DNA from 2 places in the Paenibacillus sp. FSL R5-0766 genome. Region 2 is predicted to be linked to the other one. Evidence: predicted binding sites of a transcription regulator. Region 2 holds the regulator's gene; the other holds the start of a gene.
What was found. The regulator NrdR, encoded in region 2, represses ribonucleotide reductase genes. The targets are predictions, from matches to a motif close to AACACNATATATNGTGTT.

Region 1 (10,329 bases), 2.7 Mb from region 2:
GTGGCACAGGGCACGCATCTGAATATCAACAGATACGCCCTTAAGGTCATTGATCAGATTATCCAGCAAATGCTGCTGCTCTACAGGAGTGAATGAACGGAATAGCTCCCCTGCCTGCGTATAATCATCCGTCTTCTCGATTTTCTCTCTTGTAACGTGCCCTTGCAACGGAACCTGACTGTCCCGGTATGCCGGATCTTCCTGCGGGCTGTTCCCGGAACTGTTGGGTTCATAGTTCACCGGGGATGGGTCCTGATTCACATTCATGAGTCCATCACGCTGATGATTACGAACGGGTGCGTACGGGCAATTCACCGGAATTTGCAAATAGTTCGTTCCAAGCCGGTGCCGCTGTGTATCTGGGTAGGAGAATAAGCGTCCTTGCAGTAATTTATCTTCGGAAGGCTCAATTCCAGGCACAACTGCACTAGGAGAAAACGCAGCCTGCTCCACTTCAGCAAAGAAGTTTTGCGGATTACGATTCAGGGTCATGGTTCCTACCGTATGGAACGGGAGTACATCCTCAGGCCAGGTCTTCGTAGGGTCGAGTGGATCAAAAGCAAAATCATCCATCTGTTCAGGCTTCAACAGTTGCACCTGAAGCTTCCACTGCGGGTATTGCCCGTTCTTGATATGTTCACGCAGATCACGGGTAGCATGGTTAAAGTCCTGGCCCTGTACTTCGGCAGCTTCCTGACGAGAGAAGCCTCGGACCCCTTGGGCAGACTCCCACTTATACTTCACATAGTGGACCTGTCCCTGTGCATTGATCCATTTGAAAGCATGTACGCCGAATCCATCCATCTCCCGATAACTTGCCGGTGTACCCAGGTCAGAGAATAACCAGGTCATCATATGCGTTGATTCCGGCGAGAGAGTCATAAAGTCCCAATAGCGAGCTGGGTCCTGAATGTTGGTATCCGGAGCTGGCTTCAGGGAGTGAACCATGTCAGGGAACTTCATGGCATCACGAATGAAGAAGACGGGCAGATGGTTGCCCACGATATCATAGTTGCCTTCACGTGTGTAGAATTTGACGGCAAATCCACGCGGATCTCGTGCAGTCTCTGGTGATCCCGTACCGTGAATAACAGTTGAAAAACGAACCAGCACATCCGTCTCGGTACCCGGATCTTGCAGGAAGTCCGCTGTTGTATAAGCCTTCATACTTTGCTCCAGTGTGAATACACCATGGGCTCCGGCACCTCTCGCATGTACGACTCTTTCGGGAATACGTTCTCGGTCAAAGTGGGCTATTTTCTCAATGAGATGGTAGTCTTCAAGCAGTGTTGGCCCTCTTCTACCTGCTGTGCGAGAATTCTGGTTGTCACCTACAGGTGCTCCCTGATTCGTAGTCATACGTTCTGTCATCATGTCGTCCTCCTCTAATGGGTCTCACGGCTGTTATATATCTACTATTAAAATCATATTCGGCTTCGGATTAAATATACATTTAGACTTGATCTAACTGTTAAATTGATTCTAACATGTCCCTCTCTGCTCTTGCATGAGGTTCACATGAGATTAAGATGAGGTTCTTCAACACTTCATGAATGAACTATGAACATGCTTTTAAGGAAGTGATCCGGATTTACTATATCCATTAGGTTGAGGTGAACGATAACATTAGGCAAAAAAAAGCGGACTAATCCGCCAGGCGGTAGCCCACTCCTCTTACAGTGACAATATATTGCGGCGAAGACGCATTATCGCCCAATTTTTTGCGCAAGCTTTTGATATGAACATCGACAACGTTACTTCCACCTGTAAAATCAGTCTCCCAGATATCGCTGAGCATTTCCTCACGGGAAATGACTGCACCTTTGGCATCAATCAGCTTGAGTAACAGATCATATTCGGTCTTGGTTAGATGAATTCGGTTATTATCGCGCTGTACACTCATCCGTTCACGATCAAGCCACAGATCTTTAAATCCGATACGGTGTCCTTCCTCAGGCAAAAAACCACGGTTGGGCAAAGCAGGACTGTTGCCAATCATGCGCTGCACCCGGTAAAGTGCTTCCTGCGGGCGTGCAGGCCATACCAGCAATTCCTCCTGAAGCATCGGTCCACTTGCGCTGCCGATCATCTTCTCACCAACCAGATACAAACAAGGGGTTGTATGCTCAGCCTCACGATTCAATCGGCTGCTAATGCCGGCAAATGCATCGATCGTTCCGGCAACAGACAGATCATAGATCAACAGATCAAAGACAAGACGCTCATGCAGATCCGGTTCCCAGCGATGAAAGACCAGTACATCAAAGCAGCTATCCGTTAAGGCTTTTACCAGTTCATGAACCTGCCCCGGCATCGGGCTGATCAGAATAACACGCCGTGTGACAGGACAATTGTCCACAAGAGGTGTTGAATCGGACAAGGCGGGTTTAACCCTAAGGGGTAAACGGCGGCCAGGCAGTTTTATTTTTACTTGATCCGTTTGTTTCTGCATTCCCCGCAGACACCTCCAAAGACCACATGAGCATGATCGATTGCATATCCGGTTTCTTCAGCTACCTGTTTCATCCATTGTGGAGGAACCTCCGTCATCACCTCGTCCACTTTGCCGCACACTTCACACATAATATGCTGATGATCATCCATACGGGCATCGTACCGGCTTGCTGTCTCTCCGAGTTTAAGCTCCCGTATCAATTCTTTGTCCGTTAGATAACGAAGAGAATTATACACTGTACCATAGGCCAGATTATATCCTTGTTCCACGAGTCGATTCATGACATCTGCAGCTGTCGGGTGATCCTCTGAATGGCGCACCACATCATATACCGCTTGCCGTTGTATCGTCAGATTTAAAGTTCTCACAACCATTTCTCCTTTATTATTGATCCATTTTATATGAAATCAGACACTGATCTTCTACTTATGATGGTCTTCCCAAAAAGAAGGAAAAAATTTTGATTTAGATTAAGTATAAATCTTATTGTATATTGAAGTCAATATCACTCCAACATCCTGTATATGCAAATAAAACATATTTCCCAGCAATCGCCTCATAAATTTGGGATAATATGGTTCGCTACAGCACCACTTTTCAGATAAAATATAGAGATGTGCGTAAAAAGGGGGGATGTCGGTTGTTTAGCACTTTTTTCATTAATATCTGTGTCATGATTACGTTTATGTATGTGTCCGGAATCATAGCCAAGTTCTATAGTATCCGATTGCCTTTTCCCTCGTTACGTGTTCAGTTGATCGGCGGGTTATTATTCGGTATATATGGCACAGTACTCATGAACTATTCTTTCCCTCTGAACGAGACTACGATTGTTGATCTACGGCATCTGGCCATCGTTACCGCAGCGGTATATCTGGGAGGACTGGCTTCGGTCGTTGCGGGACTCATGATCTCGGTCCTTCGTATTCTGATGTTTGGCATATCATCCTCTGCCATAGATGCAGGATTTGTCATGACTCTGATCGGACTGTCCGGTGTATACTTCGCCTATGCTTCCTGGTCCAGACTGACCAAAATTATTACGATGAATCTGCTCGGCATTACATTAATCTTTATCATCCTTATGTTGAACACCGACAGCATGAATTCATTAATGAAGGTATATCCGTTACAAATGACCATTTCTTTTCTCGGTGGATTATTTATCTATTTCATCGCAGAATTCATTAATAAATCCAATGAAATGTTATTTTTATTGGAAAGAAGAGCATCTACCGATCATCTTACCAACCTGAGCAATCGAAGACAGTTCGAAAAATCACTTCAATTCGAGCTTCAGCATGCTCGGGATTACCAACAAAAGCTGTCCTTGCTGGCCATCGATATTGACCGATTCAAAAAGGTGAACGACACCTATGGTCATTCCGCCGGCGATGCGGTCCTGAAGCAACTTGGACAACTGCTCGTTGAGCATGCACGTTCTGCTGATATCGTGTCACGAAACGGTGGGGAAGAATTCGCCATTCTCTTGCTCGACTGTGGACACCGTCAGGCCGTGGCTACCGCCGAATCTATACGACAGGCTGTAGAGAAATACCATTTTGCTCTACCTGACGGGCACACGACACGTCTAACCATCTCCATTGGTGTAGCCGTGTATCCCGATCATTGTGATGATCATGACGATGACGATTTCTACGAACAGGCCGATCGTGCATTATATGAAGCGAAGAATACAGGGCGTAACCGTGTGTGTGCCTTAACTTTACGTTCCTTGCCTCTTACACTTTAAAGTAATATCTAACCGGTAAATAAACTAACCTTTCACCGTTCTCCATAAAAAGAGGGATATCTCGTTCGCCTATTCAGGCGCACAGGACATCCCTTTTTTTTATGGTCATCACATATCATCTCAGCTTTTGTGCTGACAGGAGATCAAGCAAGGATGCTCTCAATCTCCTCGATAATGGCAGCATCCAGCTTCACGCCAGATGCAGCCGCGTTCTCTTTTACCTGCTCAGGACGACTCGCCCCTACAAGTGCACTGGATACATTGTTCTGGCGCAGAATCCAGGCAAGGGCCAGTTGGCCAACCTTCAGATCCAGCTTGTCCGCCACTTCAATCAGCTGACGAACTTTCCCGATGCGATCCGCACTGATCTTTCCTTCGTCCCATCCTAGCTTGGCAGCACGGCTATTCTCCGGGATATCGGAAACGGACGTATATTTCCCGGTCAATAGACCTTGAGCAAGCGGGGAGTATACAACTTGTCCGATGCCTTTACGCTCGCCGAGCGGGATAATCTCATTTTCAATATAACGGTCAAACATGTTGTACACCGGCTGATTGACCACGATATGATCGAGGAGCAGACGATCTGCTGTACCTAGCGCATCTTCCATCTGAGCTGCAGTCCACTGGCTGACGCCTACATATAACACTTTGCCTTGACGTACCAGATCATCAAGAGCGCGGAGTGTTTCTTCAATTGGTGTTTCGGTATGATAACGATGGCAGTAATAGATATCCACATATTCAACGCCCAGGCGCTTCAAGCTGGCTTCACATTGCTCCTTGATATGTTTGCGAGACAACCCCTGGTCATTCGGACCATCACCCATTTTGCCAAATACTTTGGTTGCAAGTACATAAGAGTCACGGGAGTACGCTTTGAGCGTCTGTCCAAGCAGTTCTTCTGCTGCACCCCGTTCATATACATTGGCAGTATCAAAAAAGTTAATGCCTTCATCAAATGCAGTTTCAATTGATTTCACCGCATTTTCACGTTCCACATACCCTCCGTACGTCAGCCAGCTTCCCAGGCTGATCTCGCTTACTTTCAGTCCGCTTCCACCTAATCTGCGATAATCCAATGTACATCCTCCTCTGTTGGTTATAAAGATGAAGTTCACTTTCTATTGTAACGTAACCAGCTCGGAATAAAAGGGCTTTGCCTCAGAAAATGGAAAATGAAAAGAGACGCACCTATAACAGGTGCGCCGAATAAAGATTTGTCTTCTGATCATGATTTAAGGCAAAGTAATACTCAATGCATTCAACAGATCAGCCTGTCTGACTGGCTTCGTCAGGACAGCATCAAAGGCTTCTGCTTCATGCAATTCAATGTGTATACCATAAGGAACAAGAACAATGACGGGCAGATCCTCCAGTCGCTGTTTCAGTTCTTGTACAAAATTGACCGCGCCGCCTTCCAGTAATCCCATATCCACAACGGCTACATCAGGCATGAATCCTTTGTTGATCCAATCATGCGCTAATGTCAAATTCGAGGTCATGTGTACATCCATCTCCCACCTACGCATCAGGGAAGAGACGCCTTGCAAAATGTCAGGGTCCTTGGCAAGTAACACCTTTTTCCCTTTTAACCGCTGCTGAACACTTGCGAGTTGAGGTAACTCCCAGTATCTGCGTAACGGAAGGGATATGTTGAATTCCGTCTCATTTTCCTTCACACTGCTCACCTGAATATGGCCATGCATGAGAATGGCAAGATTCTGGCTTACAGCCAGACCCAGATTGCTTCCAATCAGTTTTTGGATATTCAACTTCTCTTCTTGGCTGTTAAAGGTTTGCATCTTCTTATCCGATAACGTCTGACCTCTGTAATTCACCTTGAGCAGAAGTGTACCGGTCTCTTCGGTGTCTTCTCCGTTCACCACTGCCGTGATCAGGACGGAGCCCTCACGCGTTGAATCGAGAGCGTATTGAATGACATGTGCAAGCAACTGTCCGATCTTGATCTCATCACCAACGAATACTTGCGACACATTCAGCTCCAGATTTAATCCCAGCTCAATGTTCTTGCCAGCCGCAATTCCCGCATAAAGATAGACCGTATTCTCGATTGTACCTACCAGATCGAATGGATCATCATGTATAACCGTTTTACCTGTCTCATTGATGTTGAAATTCATCATATTGTTCAACAAAGAAAGTAGAATATTGCCGCTCGTCTCAATCATATTCACATATTCTGACTGCTCCTCAGGCATATCCGGTGTACGTATCAGATCAGTCAGTCCCAGAATGCCATTCAACGGATTGCGAATCTCATGACTCATCAGCTTGAGCATCTGTGATTTGGTCATGGCCTCCGATTCAGCTCGTTCTTTCTCTGCCTGGAGCTGCTCTTGCATTTGTTCCGAATCACTCAGTTTACGCTCCTGAAGATGCAGTGTGCTCTCCAGGTCCACAACATAGCCAAGGAATACAGCCATCGCCTTCAGCGTCTTCATGTCGGTTTCACTGATTACATAATCAGGATTATCCATCAGACAGATGGTCCCGAATGTTTCGCCAGATCTTCGCATGATAGGCACGCCCACGAAGAAACGATTGCCGAGCCCGCTCGTGACATCCATGAATCTTGTCATCGGATGTTCACATGTATTCTGGATTGTAAGGTTCTCATGTTTATCTTTTAATACCAAGCTGCAGTAAGAATCTTCAAATGGAAGTTCGCTACCTTTTACAATCAATTCTTCCTTGCGATTGAACGCCTCCAGAATGACATTCGTCAAACCGTCATTCGTAGCAACAAAGATGGTATTGACCTTCAATATACCACTTAGTACGTCTACAATATGGGCCGCAGCTTCCTGTATATCTTCATAGAAGCCTCTCGTAATGCCTTCTGCCGTCCCCATGATCCACCCCTTTTATCTTAGCTGCACTATCCAATCTGTAGATCATAATTGTGTAATCACGTACAAGGGTTCATCAAAAAATCCGAATAGCTGTCACAATCTATACTTATATGATTAACACCGTAGCTGTATAAGAGAATCATACTTCCTGTTTATTGCCCATTTGCGGTTAAAACAGTTCTTAAACGGATGGATTAACAAACGAAAAACTATGGCAAAACGCCTTTTCAGATTGATCAAGGTCCATCTTGTCCGACTTCGGATATTATCCTTGCAGGATAACTAGAAATTATACGCTTCTACTCAAACTTCGGGAACCTTTATCCACAGCAATTAAAGGAAAGTCCGCTTTGTCCTGTAAACTATGTGACCATTATCACACCCAAAAAACCACATATAGTTTATAAATGGATAAGACGAATCTACATATAGTGTTATACGGAAATTGAATGATATTCAATCATTTTAGGAGGAACCTTACATGAACATGCTTGAGTATGCCACTCCACCGGCATCCGATCTATTATCCGACCTGGGAAGACGAATTATTGGCGCAGAAGACGCCGATACGCTGAGGGAAAATGCCAATCTGAACGGAGACTCCTTCAGCGGCAAGATGAGCAGACTCGGTTCGGAGACCGCCAAGTGGCATGCTCTGCGTCATGTGCTGCCGGAAGAGCTTGCTCAAGCTGTGGAGAACGGGGATCTGTACGTGCACGATCTGGATCAGTATGCACTCGGAACGACCAACTGCATCTTTATCCCGTTTGACCGTCTTCTTGCTGCGGGTTTCAATACAGGCAACGGATCGGTTCGCACACCTCAGACGATCATGTCTGCAATGGCTCTGGTTGCGATCATCTTCCAATCCCAGCAGAACAGTCAATATGGCGGTGTATCGGCCAATAAGATTGACTGGGATTTGGCCCCTTATGTACAGCGATCGTTCCGCAAACACTACCGCAAAGGGCAACGGCTCTTTGATGAAAATGTTCTGATCGGGGATGAACAGCTTCATCTGGATAGCATCGAAGCGAAGAATCAATGTCCGCGGGCATATGCCTTCGCCTATGAAGAGACTGAATTGGAGACAGGACAAGCTGCTGAATCACTGATTCATAACCTGAATACGATGAGCAGCCGGGCGGGTGGTCAGATTCCATTTACTTCACTGAACTATGGATTATGTACTTCTGCGGAAGGACGGTTGGTATCACGCTCGTTGCTGGAAGCAACCATTCGTGGCCTGGGCAACGGGGAGACTCCCGTGTTCCCTCAACATATTTTCCAATGTAAACAGGGGATCAATCAGGCTCAAGGAGAGCCGAACTATGATCTGTTCCGGCTCGCAGTCACCTGTTCATCCCGGCGGATGTATCCTAACTTTGTCAATGTGGATGCCTCTTTCAATCTGCCCTACTATCATCGGGAAGATCCGGATACGATCATTGCAACAATGGGATGCCGCACACGTACACTGGCTGACCGGTTTGGTCGCAATCGTCAAAGTGGTAAAGGTAATCTGTCCTTCAACACCATTAACCTCGTGAAGCTCGGCATCCGGTTTGGTATTTGCCAAGGTGCAAGAGCTGTCGCTGACCGAACCGGATTCTATACTGCTTTGGAGTCAGTTATGCATAATGCCGCTTCCGGCCTGCTGCACCGCTACCGAATTCAGACATTGCAGCCTGCCAAGGCATCGGACTTCATGATGCGGGAGGGTGTATGGGAAGGTGGAGAACAGCTTGGCCCGAACGAGCCGGTTGCCGAGCTTTTAAAGCATGGAACATTATCTCTTGGTTTTATCGGTCTCGCAGAATGTATGACAGCTCTCTATGGGCGCCATCATGGGCAGGACACTCATGTACATCGTGAAGCACTGAACATTATTCGGACCATGAGAGAGTTCTGTGACCGGATGAGCGAGCAGCATAACCTGAATATCACCCTGTTTGCCACACCTGCTGAAGGGTTGTCCGGCAAATTCACAAAGATTGACAGAGAGCGTTATGGCCTCATTCCTGGAGTTAATGATCGGGAGTATTATACGAACTCATTCCATATCCCGGTATACCATACTCTTCCAGCTTATCGGAAGATTGAACTGGAGGCCCCGTTCCATACGTTATGTAATGCGGGTGCAATCTCCTATGTGGAGCTTGACGGGAACGTTCGAGCCAACACCGCAGCTTTCCTGCGGATCGTGCAATATGCACTGGCACAGGATATCGGATATTTCTCCATTAATCACCCGATTGATCGCTGTCCTGCATGTGGTTATGAAGGCGTCATCGGGGATGTATGCCCAGGCTGTGAAGCCCATGAGAACCATGTACACTTCCAGCGGTTACGCCGCGTAACGGGCTATCTGACCGGGGATTACAAAGTACGCTTCAATGCTGCGAAACAAGCTGAAGTGCGGGATCGGGTGAAACACCGGTGAATCTATATGGTTACATCCCGGAATCGGTGAATGAAGGGACCGGCCTGCGTGCTGTGTTGTTCATCAGCGGATGTCGTCACGCCTGTCCGGGCTGCTTCAGTCCGGATTCATGGAGCTTTCGAGCGGGGGAGCCCTTTACAGAGGAGCGGCAGCAGCAGATTCTGCATGAAGTGACGACCCATCCATTGCTGGATGGCGTTACGTTGTGTGGTGGTGATCCCTTTTTCTCGGCAGCAGAATGTACGTCTTGGGTTCAACAGCTCCGCGCTGCACGTCCTGATCTGACGGTATGGGCCTACACGGGATTTGAATATGAAGAACTGATTACCGACCCTGCGAGAGCGGAGCTTGCCCGGTTGTGCGATGTGATTATTGACGGTCGATACGTTGAAGCGGAGCGTGATGTCTCCCTTCCCTTCCGGGGTAGCCGGAATCAGCGTTTGATTGATGTCCGTGCAACACTAGCCACTCGAACCATCGTTACAATGCAGCTCAGTATGCGGTAAACATTGGTTTTACTCCCCTCACCAATTATTAAGGCACGGGTCCCCAGTGGACTCGTGTCTTGTTGGCGTATAGCGGTCTTCTTTAAGAAATAGGTTTTATCCATTCTCTCTATTTTCTTCTCTATTGCATGACGATATATAATATAGGTAGTTATTAAGTTAGTATTTAAAATTTAACCGTTTACATAAGGTAATCAGGGAGGAATCATCTTTTATATGGATATTGTTCAAGCATTAATTACATGTATGCCTTTCTTTCGAGATACGATTCGTCAGGATGTAACCCTCTCCGTGAT
Region 2 (10,329 bases):
TGGACGTTACATTGAACGTATTGGCGACCATGCGACCAACATTGGTGAGAGCACGGTATACCTGGTGACAGGTAAACGTCCGGATCTGAATCAATAGAAGAGTATTACTTTGGAATTGGGGAATCAGTACTGATTAAGTAATGCAATCATATGAATGGAAAAGGACTTTCTCTCAGGTAGGCTGTGTACAGCTGTCTGCGGAGAAGGTTCTTTTTTTGCAATTAAAAATGAAGTGAAAAGAGGCTATTCTTTTTGATGTGACAGGTGGGTATGGTATCATGAGAGTAGATGTAATTTGAAGAGGTTGACCATATAATACGCGAGGTGCTGGAATGGACAAGTTTATTCTCATAGATGGAAATAGCATTATTTACAGGGCGTTTTTTGCAATGCCGCCTCTGACCAACTCAAAAGGTCTGCATACGAATGCGGTATATGGCTTCACCACGATGCTGCTGAGACTGCTTGAAGAGCATAAGCCTACACATGTCATGGTTGCATTTGATGCAGGCAAAATCACGTTCCGCCACGAAGGGTACCAGGAATACAAGGGTGGACGGGAGAAAACACCACCAGAGTTGTCAGAGCAATTTCCTTTGCTCAAAGAACTGCTGAAAGGACTTGGTATTGCTCAGTTTGAGCTGGCTGGATTCGAAGCGGATGACATCATCGGAACGTTAACCAAACGCGCAGATGAAGCGGGCAGACAGGTGCTTGTTGTATCGGGTGACAAAGATATGCTGCAGCTTGCTTCCGAACATGTACATATCGGGCTGACACGTAAAGGGGTAACCGATATCGAGCTGTATGATCCTGCTCAGATTAAAGAGCGTTATGGTCTGACGCCATTGCAAATCATTGATCTCAAGGGTCTGATGGGCGATGCGTCCGATAACATTCCGGGGATTCCCGGGGTTGGAGAGAAAACAGCGTTGAAACTGTTGCACCAGTTCGGATCGGTAGAGGATGTGCTGAACGGCACAAGTGAGCTGAAAGGCAAGATGAAAGAAAAGATCGAGGCCCATGCCGAAGATGCCCGGATGAGCAAACAACTCGCGACGATTCACCGGGAAGTTCCGCTGGAGCAGACGTGGGAGGATATGCAATTCGCGGGATTAAAAGAAGAACATGCTGGCCCTGCATTGGCTAAGCTGGAATTCAAATCTCTGCTCGAACGCCTGTCGTTCAGTGGCAGTCTTGGTTCTGAACAGGAAGCGGTTCCTGCTGCCGAAGTTGAATCCTCCATTGCAACAGAGGACAACATCAGTGAGCTGTTCAGTTCCCTCGATTCCATTGATGTCCTCCACGTGGAGACACATGGGGATAACCCGCACCAAGCGAAATTGATTGGACTTGCTGTAGGTTCCGCTGGAACCTATACGTTCATATCTCCCGAATTGCTTCATTCCGAGGCAGCGGCTCCAGTGCGTGCATGGCTTGGTAATTCAGACCAGCCAAAGCGCGGGTATGATCTTCATCGTGTAGACCTGGCCCTGCATGCGCATGGCATTGAATTTGCTGGTGCGTCATTTGATGTACAACTGGCAGCGTATTTGCTTGATCCAACGGAATCCAACCAGACGATTAGTGGACTCACGACCAAGTATGGTCTGCCGTCACTTGTGGAGGATGACACGGTTATGGGCAAAGGGGCCAAGTACAAGGTACCGGAAGTGGAGATCTTGGGCGATTTCCTATGTCGGAAGGCTGCTGCAGTAGCAGCCATTATTCCACTTCAGGAGCAGGTGTTGGAAACCGATGAGATGAATTCACTGTTCCATGAACTGGAGATGCCGTTGTCACGCATATTGGCAGACATGGAGAAACAGGGTATCAAGGCCAATACAGCCGATCTACAGGCTTTGGGCAGTGAGTTTGAAGAACAGATCAGCAGGTTGATGGCTGAGATCTACAAGCTGTCAGGAACGGAATTTAATCTAAATTCACCGAAGCAACTGGGTGAGATTTTATTTGATAGATTGGGCTTGCCAGTGGTGAAGAAAACAAAAACGGGTTATTCCACAGATGCGGAAGTATTGGAGAAATTGGCTCCTTATAATGATGTGGTCAAGCATATTCTGCAATATCGTCAGCTTGCCAAGCTGCAATCCACTTATGTGGAAGGGTTGCTCAAAGAGATATCCAATCGGGATGGCAAGGTGCATACGTATTATCGTCAGACCATCGCCGCTACCGGACGACTTAGCAGCCAATTCCCGAACTTGCAGAACATTCCGATTCGGATGGAGGAAGGTCGCAAAATCCGGAAGGTATTTGTTCCTTCCGAGCCAGGATGGTCCATTTTGGCAGCAGACTATTCCCAGATTGAACTGCGTGTACTGGCACACATTTCGGACGATGAGCGCTTGAAGGAAGCGTTTGTCAACGATATGGATATTCATACAAAGACCGCTTCGGATGTATTCGGCGTGAAGCCTGAGGATGTGGATGGAGATATGCGTCGCTCCGCCAAGGCAGTTAACTTTGGTATCGTGTATGGAATAAGTGATTATGGTTTGTCCCAGAACCTGCACATTACGCGTAAAGAGGCTGCGCAGTTTATTGATCAATATTTTGAAGTATTCCAGGGTGTCCGCCGATATATGGATGACATTGTGAAGGAAGCTCGTCAGGATGGTTACGTCAAAACGCTGTTGGAACGACGTCGTTACCTGCCAGAGATTAATGCCAGCAACTTCAATCTGCGTTCCTTCGCAGAGCGTACGGCGATGAATACACCGATTCAGGGAACAGCGGCAGATATCATCAAGCTGGCCATGGTACAGATGGATGAAGCGCTGCGGGAACGCAAGCTGAAGAGCCGTATGTTGCTTCAGGTGCACGATGAGCTTGTATTCGAAGTGCCTGCGGATGAATTGGAACTGATGAAAGAGTTAGTCCCTTCTGTTATGGAAAAAGCTTTGGAACTGTCCGTTCCTCTGAAAGCAGAAGTCAGCTTTGGTGATAACTGGTACGAAGCGAAATAAATCAAGTGCTGCGCGGTTTTTCCGGTATTTTACAAAAGGCCTTTCCATGTTTGAGATATAAGAAAAGGGTCCCGCTGAGTGCCATCTTCCGTTATAATATAGGGGAGGTGAGAACATCATGCCGGAATTACCGGAAGTCGAAACAGTCAGAAGAACATTGAATCAACTTATTGTGGGCAAAACGATTGATCATGTTACCGTTAGCTTGCCGCGGATTATTCAGCGGCCGGACGACATAGATGCATTTGCAATGGAACTAGCGGGACATACCGTTATTGGGGTGGAGCGCCGCGGCAAGTTTTTGCGTATTTTGCTGGACGGGCTGGTGCTTGTCTCCCATCTGCGGATGGAAGGAAGATACGGTGTGTACGAGCAGCATGAAGATGTGGAGAAACATACACATGTGATCTTCCATTTTAATGATGGTACGGAATTGCGTTATAAGGATGTGCGTCAATTTGGTACGATGCATCTGTTCAATGCAGGTGAGGAACTGGTGTCCAAACCTCTGCTGAAGCTGGGACTGGAGCCGCTTGATCCAGCCTTTACGGTAACTGCATTCCGCGAGGCGGTTGGCAAGCGTACAACCAAAATCAAGGCTGTGCTTTTAAATCAGGCATATGTGGTTGGTATCGGGAATATTTATGTGGACGAGGCTTTATTTCGCGCAGGTATCCATCCCGAGACCATCGCCAAGACACTGACCGAAGCTCAGTTAACGGTGCTTCATGAAGCGATTGTGGCTACGTTGCAAGATGCAGTGAATGCAGGTGGATCTTCCATCAAGTCCTATGTGAATGGACAGGGTGAGATGGGGATGTTCCAGCATCAACTGAAAATCTATGGACGCAAATCAGAACCATGTACAACTTGTGGTACGTTAATTGAAAAAACGGTGGTTGGTGGCCGTGGCACGCATTTTTGTCCAAACTGTCAGCTGTTGTAACATGAACTGAATGAACGAAATGATGAAATCATAGCACCCTTGGATTCCTCCCTCCATATACTGATATGGCAGAAATAAGCGGGCGTATACCCATACTGGCATCTTCAGTTGGCACGAGTACCGCACAGAGGAGGAGTCCGGGGTGCTGCATCATTTTATTTCATTGCTGGCGCTTGCTTTGGCGCTTAGTTTAGATGGTTTTGGAGTCGGGATTACATATGGGTTACGGAGGACTAAGATTCCCCTGTTATCTATCGCTGTTATTTCGATCTGTTCGGGATTGGTTATTGCCTTGTCGATGCAAGTAGGTGTGTTGTTGTCCCATGTGGTGTCACCGGATATCGCTTCGATCGTGGGAGCCGTCATATTGATAGGTATTGGTGCATGGTCACTGTTGCAACTAATTCGGAAGCAAGGCAAAGAACAGCTGGAAATAGACACTGGAATGGGTGAGGGAACAGAAGAAACGGTAACTGGGGTGGGAGAAGCACAAGAGAGACTGTCGACTTCAAAGGGCAGAAATCAGGTGCTTGCACTGGATCTGGAGCAGTCGGCTTCAAATGGATCACTGGAACGAATGGTATTTACACTGGAGTTGCGCAAGCTGGGCGTTGTCATTCAGATCCTTCGCAGTCCCTCCAAGGCGGATATGGATAACTCGGGGAGTATATCTGCCCAAGAAGCGATGTGGCTTGGTATTGCCCTGTCTCTGGATGCGTTTGGAGCAGGTTTGGGAGCGGCACTTCTGGGATTCCCTACACTATGGACAGCACTCATTATTGCACTGTTTAGTGGGGCGTTTCTGTCACTCGGCATGAAGGTTGGCCTACGATTCTCAGCTCTGCGCTGGATGCGAAGACTGTCTGTATTGCCAGCGCTAATGTTAATGATTATGGGAATAATGAAGTTGTTATGAGGTGAAACGATGAATATAGGCTTAACCGGCGGGATCGCGACAGGCAAAAGCAGTGTTTCCGCCTATCTCGCCAGTAAGGGAGCGTTGCTCATCGATGCAGACGTTATTGCCCGGGAAGTTATGATGCCCGGGCATCCCGTGTTGGCCGCCGCTGTTAAGCGGTTTGGACAAGCCATACTGAACGAAGATGGAACACTGGATCGGAAAAAGCTCGGAAGCATTGTTTTTCAACAACCAGAGGAACGAAAGGCATTGGAGGCTATCACACATCCGGCGATCCGAAGAGTGATGCGTGAACGGGCTGCTGCATACGAATTGCAACATCCGGATAAACTTGTGGTGTCTGATATTCCTTTGCTCTATGAATCAGGTCTGGAAGATGGTTTCGAGGAAGTCATGGTTGTATATGTTCCAAGGTCGGTCCAACGAGATCGCTTGATGAGTCGGGATGGAATGACTGCAGAACAGGCTGAGGCCCGGATGGATGTACAGATGGATATTGAGCGCAAAAAGAAGCTGGCAGACATTGTCATTGATAACAGCGGTTTATGGCCTGCGACGGAGCAGCAAATTGACTCATTTCTACAGCGTAAGGGTTTGTTATGAGAATATTGCGTAAGAAACGTGTACTGCTGTTGATGTTTGTGTCCTTTGTACTGGTGTTATTTCTGAATACTAACTGGATGGCATGGTTCTATCCCATACATTATAAGGAAGAGATCCGTGCCCAATCTCAGAGTTATGAGGTTGATCCGTTTCTGATTGCTTCCATTATCAAGGTGGAGACCAATTTTAAGACAAGCAAGGAATCCAAACGGGGCGCCATCGGGCTCATGCAACTGATGCCAGACACGGCAAACTGGATACTGGAACAAGCCAAAATTCCCGACACTTCACTGGAGGAATTAAAGCACGAGCCTGAACGAAATATTCAGTTAGGCACATGGTATCTGCGGAATCTATCCGATCAATTCGATGGCAATGAAGCAGTTATGATCGCTGCCTATAATGCGGGACCAGGCAAAGTGAACAGTTGGCTTAGAGATGGTGTGTGGGATGGCTCATTTGATACGGTGAAAGATATTCCGTTTGGTGAGACGCGTCACTATGTACAAAGAGTCATTTACTATTATAATCAGTATGTAAAGATCTATAATACGTTCTAAGTATATAAGTAGAAGCACAGAGCAGGCCGGTTATTCACCGGCCGCTCCATGCTCCTCTGTGTAGCGTATTACGATGCAGATATTATTGGTATTGACCTGCCAATTGCTGTTCTGCAATTGTTACCAGACGCTTCGTGATGTATCCACCGATCGAACCGTTCTCGTAAGAAGTCATGTTACCTTGGTATCCGTCTTGTGGGATGCTGATTCCGAGTTCTTGAGCAACTTCATATTTCATTTGCTCGAGTGCTGCGGAAGCTTTAGTTACCACCAGGTTGTTGGAGTTACCATTGCTTTGTGCCATTGCTGTTCACCTCCTCGTGGGTTGGTAAAAGTATTATGTGTCGGCAATGCATTTTTCATTACAAAATCAAGACAGGGAATATGTGGTAAAAAGTAAAACGTGGGAAGTGATCTGATTTGAAGTGTCCTTATTGCGGTTATATGGGTACCAAAGTGCTTGATTCGCGTCCGGCCAACGAGGCAAAATCCATTCGTCGTCGCCGTGAGTGTGAGCAGTGTGCCCGCAGATTTACAACGTTTGAGATGATTGAAGAGACTCCACTGATTGTTATTAAGAAAGATGGCAGTCGGGAAGAGTTCAGCCGGGACAAGATTCTCCGCGGGCTTATTCGTGCCTGTGAGAAACGTCCAGTCTCCGTAGAGACCCTGGAGATGATGGTATCTGAAGTAGAGAAATCTCTGCGTAATACAGCCGATGCTGAAGTCGAGAGTCGCCAGATTGGTGAGTTATTGATGGAGCAGCTGTTTCCCGTAGATGAAGTGGCTTATGTACGCTTTGCGTCGGTATATCGCCAGTTCAAAGATATCAATATGTTCATGAAAGAACTGAAATCCCTGTTGTCCAAAGACAATCTGGAGGATTAGTGAAGTGGGGAAAGGGAGAAGAGCAGTCTGGAGTTCCAGTCCGTGTGTACCAGAGAAATCGGTTGTTCTTCTCCAATCACTTTGGATCTTGAAAAAGTGATTGACAGCGAAAGCTGGATTTTATATGATATAGGAGTCGCCTGTGGAACGTAGCAGTGCTGGACAAGTTATCTATTTCATATCCTGGGGCCTTAGCTCAGCTGGGAGAACCCGCTTACTAGAAACACTACCAAAGTACATAACAAAGCAATTTAGAAACTACGCTTAAAGCGTAGCTTTTTTTATTTCCAGTCCTTCTCATGGGATAATATCCCTATAAATATCAAGGACATGAATATAATACGCGCAATTAAATTGGATGAAATCAAATATCTATTCATCCTTGGAGTTGCAGCGATAGCAATTTTACTTTACAAATACACTCCAAATTTTACCGACCTTTCATCGGTAATTTTTAATAGTCTTAGCAATCTGGTTGAATTAACTTGGAGATACTTGATGACCCAACTTGGCTATATGCAACCTGACTTCTCAAATACGGCCCCTTAGGGGCTTTTTTATTTGTTCTTATGATGTAAAAACTTGGGGTATAGTACCGAAGTATGTTAGAATAAAAAGGAAATAAAAATGTGAGGAGTTGGTTCAATTAGTGAGATTTAAAGCAAACAATCATCGTAAGAAGCAGCGAGTAAAAGAAGGATACACCAATGATAAAACCATAGCTCTTTCAAAGAAATATTATGAGTTAAGGAAGAAATTATTGATGTGTGAGTGTAACAGATGTCAAAGAACTATACGTTTAAGTTCAACTGAAGTTGGTACGTTTTGTGGGGAATGCATGAAGCAAGGCATCTACTCAAAATATATACTGGCTGATTTTAAAATAGATCGTTCCAAACAAAGAGTTAGTATATAATGAAACACTCCTAACAGCCCTCACACGGCTGTTTTTTGCTTTACCTGATAACTAGTAACCCCCAACGTTATGATGGCTCATAACCAATCCTGATTGTTCATGTTTTGAATATGCACATTTTTGTGCACATTGGATTATCGCCTATTATTTCATCCAATTCAAGCATAACACGAACAATACTCCTCCACGAAATCGGGGTAAATCCCTTACCACATTCTTTTCTAAATCGAAAAGCGAATCCTTGCAACTAGCCGTTTATGGCGAGTCCTATATTATTGACGACCAAGGATAAGAGAACTTTGGGTTCCAACTCTTGTGTGAAATTAAATATCACAAACAGTAGTTATTGTACAATTCAAAGTCGGACTTGGATATTCGACAATACATATAGGATTTAAAACTGAATTGAAGAATTACAATAAAACTACAATTAGAAAAGAGGAGTAAGCATGAAACCATGGCAAATTATCTTAGCACATTTCTATCTTGATGACTCAAAGCGCATCAATAGACAGCCGCGACACTTTAAAACGGAAGTGTTTTAATTTGATGATAAGAATGAAGCGATTCGTGAGTACGTATCAATTGTAAACGAATGGATGGATAAATGTGAAGACAACTATAAGAATCATGGCATGGCAGCATGGAAGATGTACTCTGAGTCAGAAGAGGGAGACATTATGACAAATATTCTTTTACATTTCAATGGTGAGGAATATGACCAACTTTCTGATGAAGAGGTTGGGGAAGCGATGAAAGAAGTTTGATTGCAGGAGTTAATGAAGAAATAGATATAAATTATGGAAAAAAATATTGAAGTGTCTATTAGATGAATAGATCAAATTTTAATAAAATCACATATGAAACAAACTGAGACAAAATAAAAAGCCCTTGTTAGGGGGCTAGTTAGATGAAAGACTATCGCCAAACTTATTCAACTCTTCAAGCGATGGGGCAATTTTATAAAAGAATATGCCGTTATTATCTTTAAGGGTTTCTTCATCCCACGGAATGCTTTCATATACTGTAGCAATATCTAACGGTGGGCCACTATACCAAGTTAAAGTATGAAGTAAACAAAAAACATAGAGGAGTTTTTGAATGTCGAAAAGGGAAAATAAGGACGCTGTAATATTGGCACTAATCAATTTGTTGCGTGAAAATGGAATGATGTCATTTGAGATAGCGGATAGGATTCATGACTTTCATCATGACGGGCTCATCTCGGCAAAGTATGCAGATCACTTATCGCTATTGACGCAGGATGAGTATTGAGTATGAGCGGTTAAAAGAAAGTGCATACATAGAAGAAGTTGTTGGAGAAGAGATTAATATTGGAAATAATACATATCGAATTACTAGTATAGATTCAACCGGAAAAATAGACGGATTAAAGCGGTTTAATAGCAAGACTATGATGTGGGTAAATTTGAGTTTTTCAAATGCAGTGAATATAGCAGAGTTAGACCAAAAGGTAGCCTTCAATATCGGGGAATAAGAAACATTACATATTTAAATGAAGAAAAAGACCCTACATTAGATAGGGTCTTAAATTTATGGAGCGTAGGGGGGTCGAACCCCTGACCTCTTCGCTGCCAGCGAAGCGTTCTCCCACTGAACTAACGCCCCGAGATGAACACAAAAAGTAATATATCATTTTAATCTTAAACAGTCAACGCTTGTTTACTCAATTAAAGAAATGCTATATAATTATGGATGTACATAAGAGCGATTGGAGGGATTAATTATGGCAGGTAAGTTACGTGTAGCAACATTCTACAGGGTTTCTACTAAAGGACAGTTGGATGGAAATGATATACCAATGCAAAGAAGATCGTGTATCGAATTTATAGATTCAAAAGGTTGGACATTAGTAAAGGAGTATGTGGAGAAAGGTGTATCTGGATATAAGACATCTAACGATGATCGCGATGAAATACAAAGAGCAAAATATGATGCTGAAAATGGAAATTACGACATTTTATTGTGTTTTATGTTTGATAGATTAGGAAGAAGAACATATGAAACGCCTATGTTAATTAAATGGTTTACCACTCAAGGAGTGGAAGTGTGGTCAGTCAAAGAAGGGCAGCAAGAATTTAAAGATGAGAGCCATGATATCACTAACTTTCTTCGCTTCTGGCAATCTAATATTGAGTCACGTAAGACTTCCATGCGTGTAGACGAAAAACATGTGCAAATGGCTGAGGATGGTGCTTTTAGAGGTGGAAGCGCACCGTTTGGATATAAGCTAGTAAAATCAGGACATGTAAATAAAAAAGGCAAAGAACTTATGATGCTTGAAATTGATGAAGAGAGCGCTATTGTAATTAGAGAAATATTTAATCTCGTTAAAGATGAAGGTTATGGAAGTAATAGAATCTCGCAATATTTAAATGAAAGAGGAATTAAAACTGCAACTGGCTCCAATTGGAATACAGGAGCAATAAACTTCATATTAAGAAATCCAACCTATAAGGGGTATCCTGCATATGGAAAAAGAAAGTCTA

Region 1: the regulator NrdR is predicted to act here: its motif matches at 7,503-7,520, upstream of MKY66_RS27950 (anaerobic ribonucleoside triphosphate reductase).

Annotation. Positions count from the first base shown of each region.
Region 1 is NZ_CP150227.1:6,465,120-6,475,448, forward strand. Features, by position in the region: gene MKY66_RS27920 (catalase) at 1-1,371, opposite strand, end outside; gene MKY66_RS27925 (winged-helix domain-containing protein) at 1,646-2,452, opposite strand; gene MKY66_RS27930 (transcriptional repressor) at 2,428-2,823, opposite strand; gene MKY66_RS27935 (diguanylate cyclase) at 3,096-4,208, shown strand; gene MKY66_RS27940 (aldo/keto reductase family protein) at 4,352-5,290, opposite strand; gene MKY66_RS27945 (histidine kinase dimerization/phospho-acceptor domain-containing protein) at 5,447-7,084, opposite strand; gene MKY66_RS27950 (anaerobic ribonucleoside triphosphate reductase) at 7,566-9,527, shown strand; gene nrdG (anaerobic ribonucleoside-triphosphate reductase activating protein) at 9,524-10,033, shown strand; gene MKY66_RS27960 (methyl-accepting chemotaxis protein) at 10,250-10,329, shown strand, end outside.
Region 2 is NZ_CP150227.1:2,128,440-2,138,768, forward strand. Features, by position in the region: gene phoU (phosphate signaling complex protein PhoU) at 1-97, shown strand, start outside; gene polA (DNA polymerase I) at 333-2,987, shown strand; gene mutM (DNA-formamidopyrimidine glycosylase) at 3,106-3,933, shown strand; gene MKY66_RS09705 (manganese efflux pump) at 4,034-4,849, shown strand; gene coaE (dephospho-CoA kinase) at 4,859-5,455, shown strand; gene MKY66_RS09715 (lytic transglycosylase domain-containing protein) at 5,452-6,015, shown strand; gene MKY66_RS09720 (alpha/beta-type small acid-soluble spore protein) at 6,098-6,319, opposite strand; gene nrdR (transcriptional regulator NrdR) at 6,436-6,903, shown strand; gene MKY66_RS09730 (hypothetical protein) at 7,553-7,819, shown strand; gene MKY66_RS09735 (hypothetical protein) at 8,455-8,586, shown strand; gene MKY66_RS09740 (hypothetical protein) at 9,084-9,317, shown strand; tRNA gene MKY66_RS09745 (tRNA-Ala) at 9,377-9,448, opposite strand.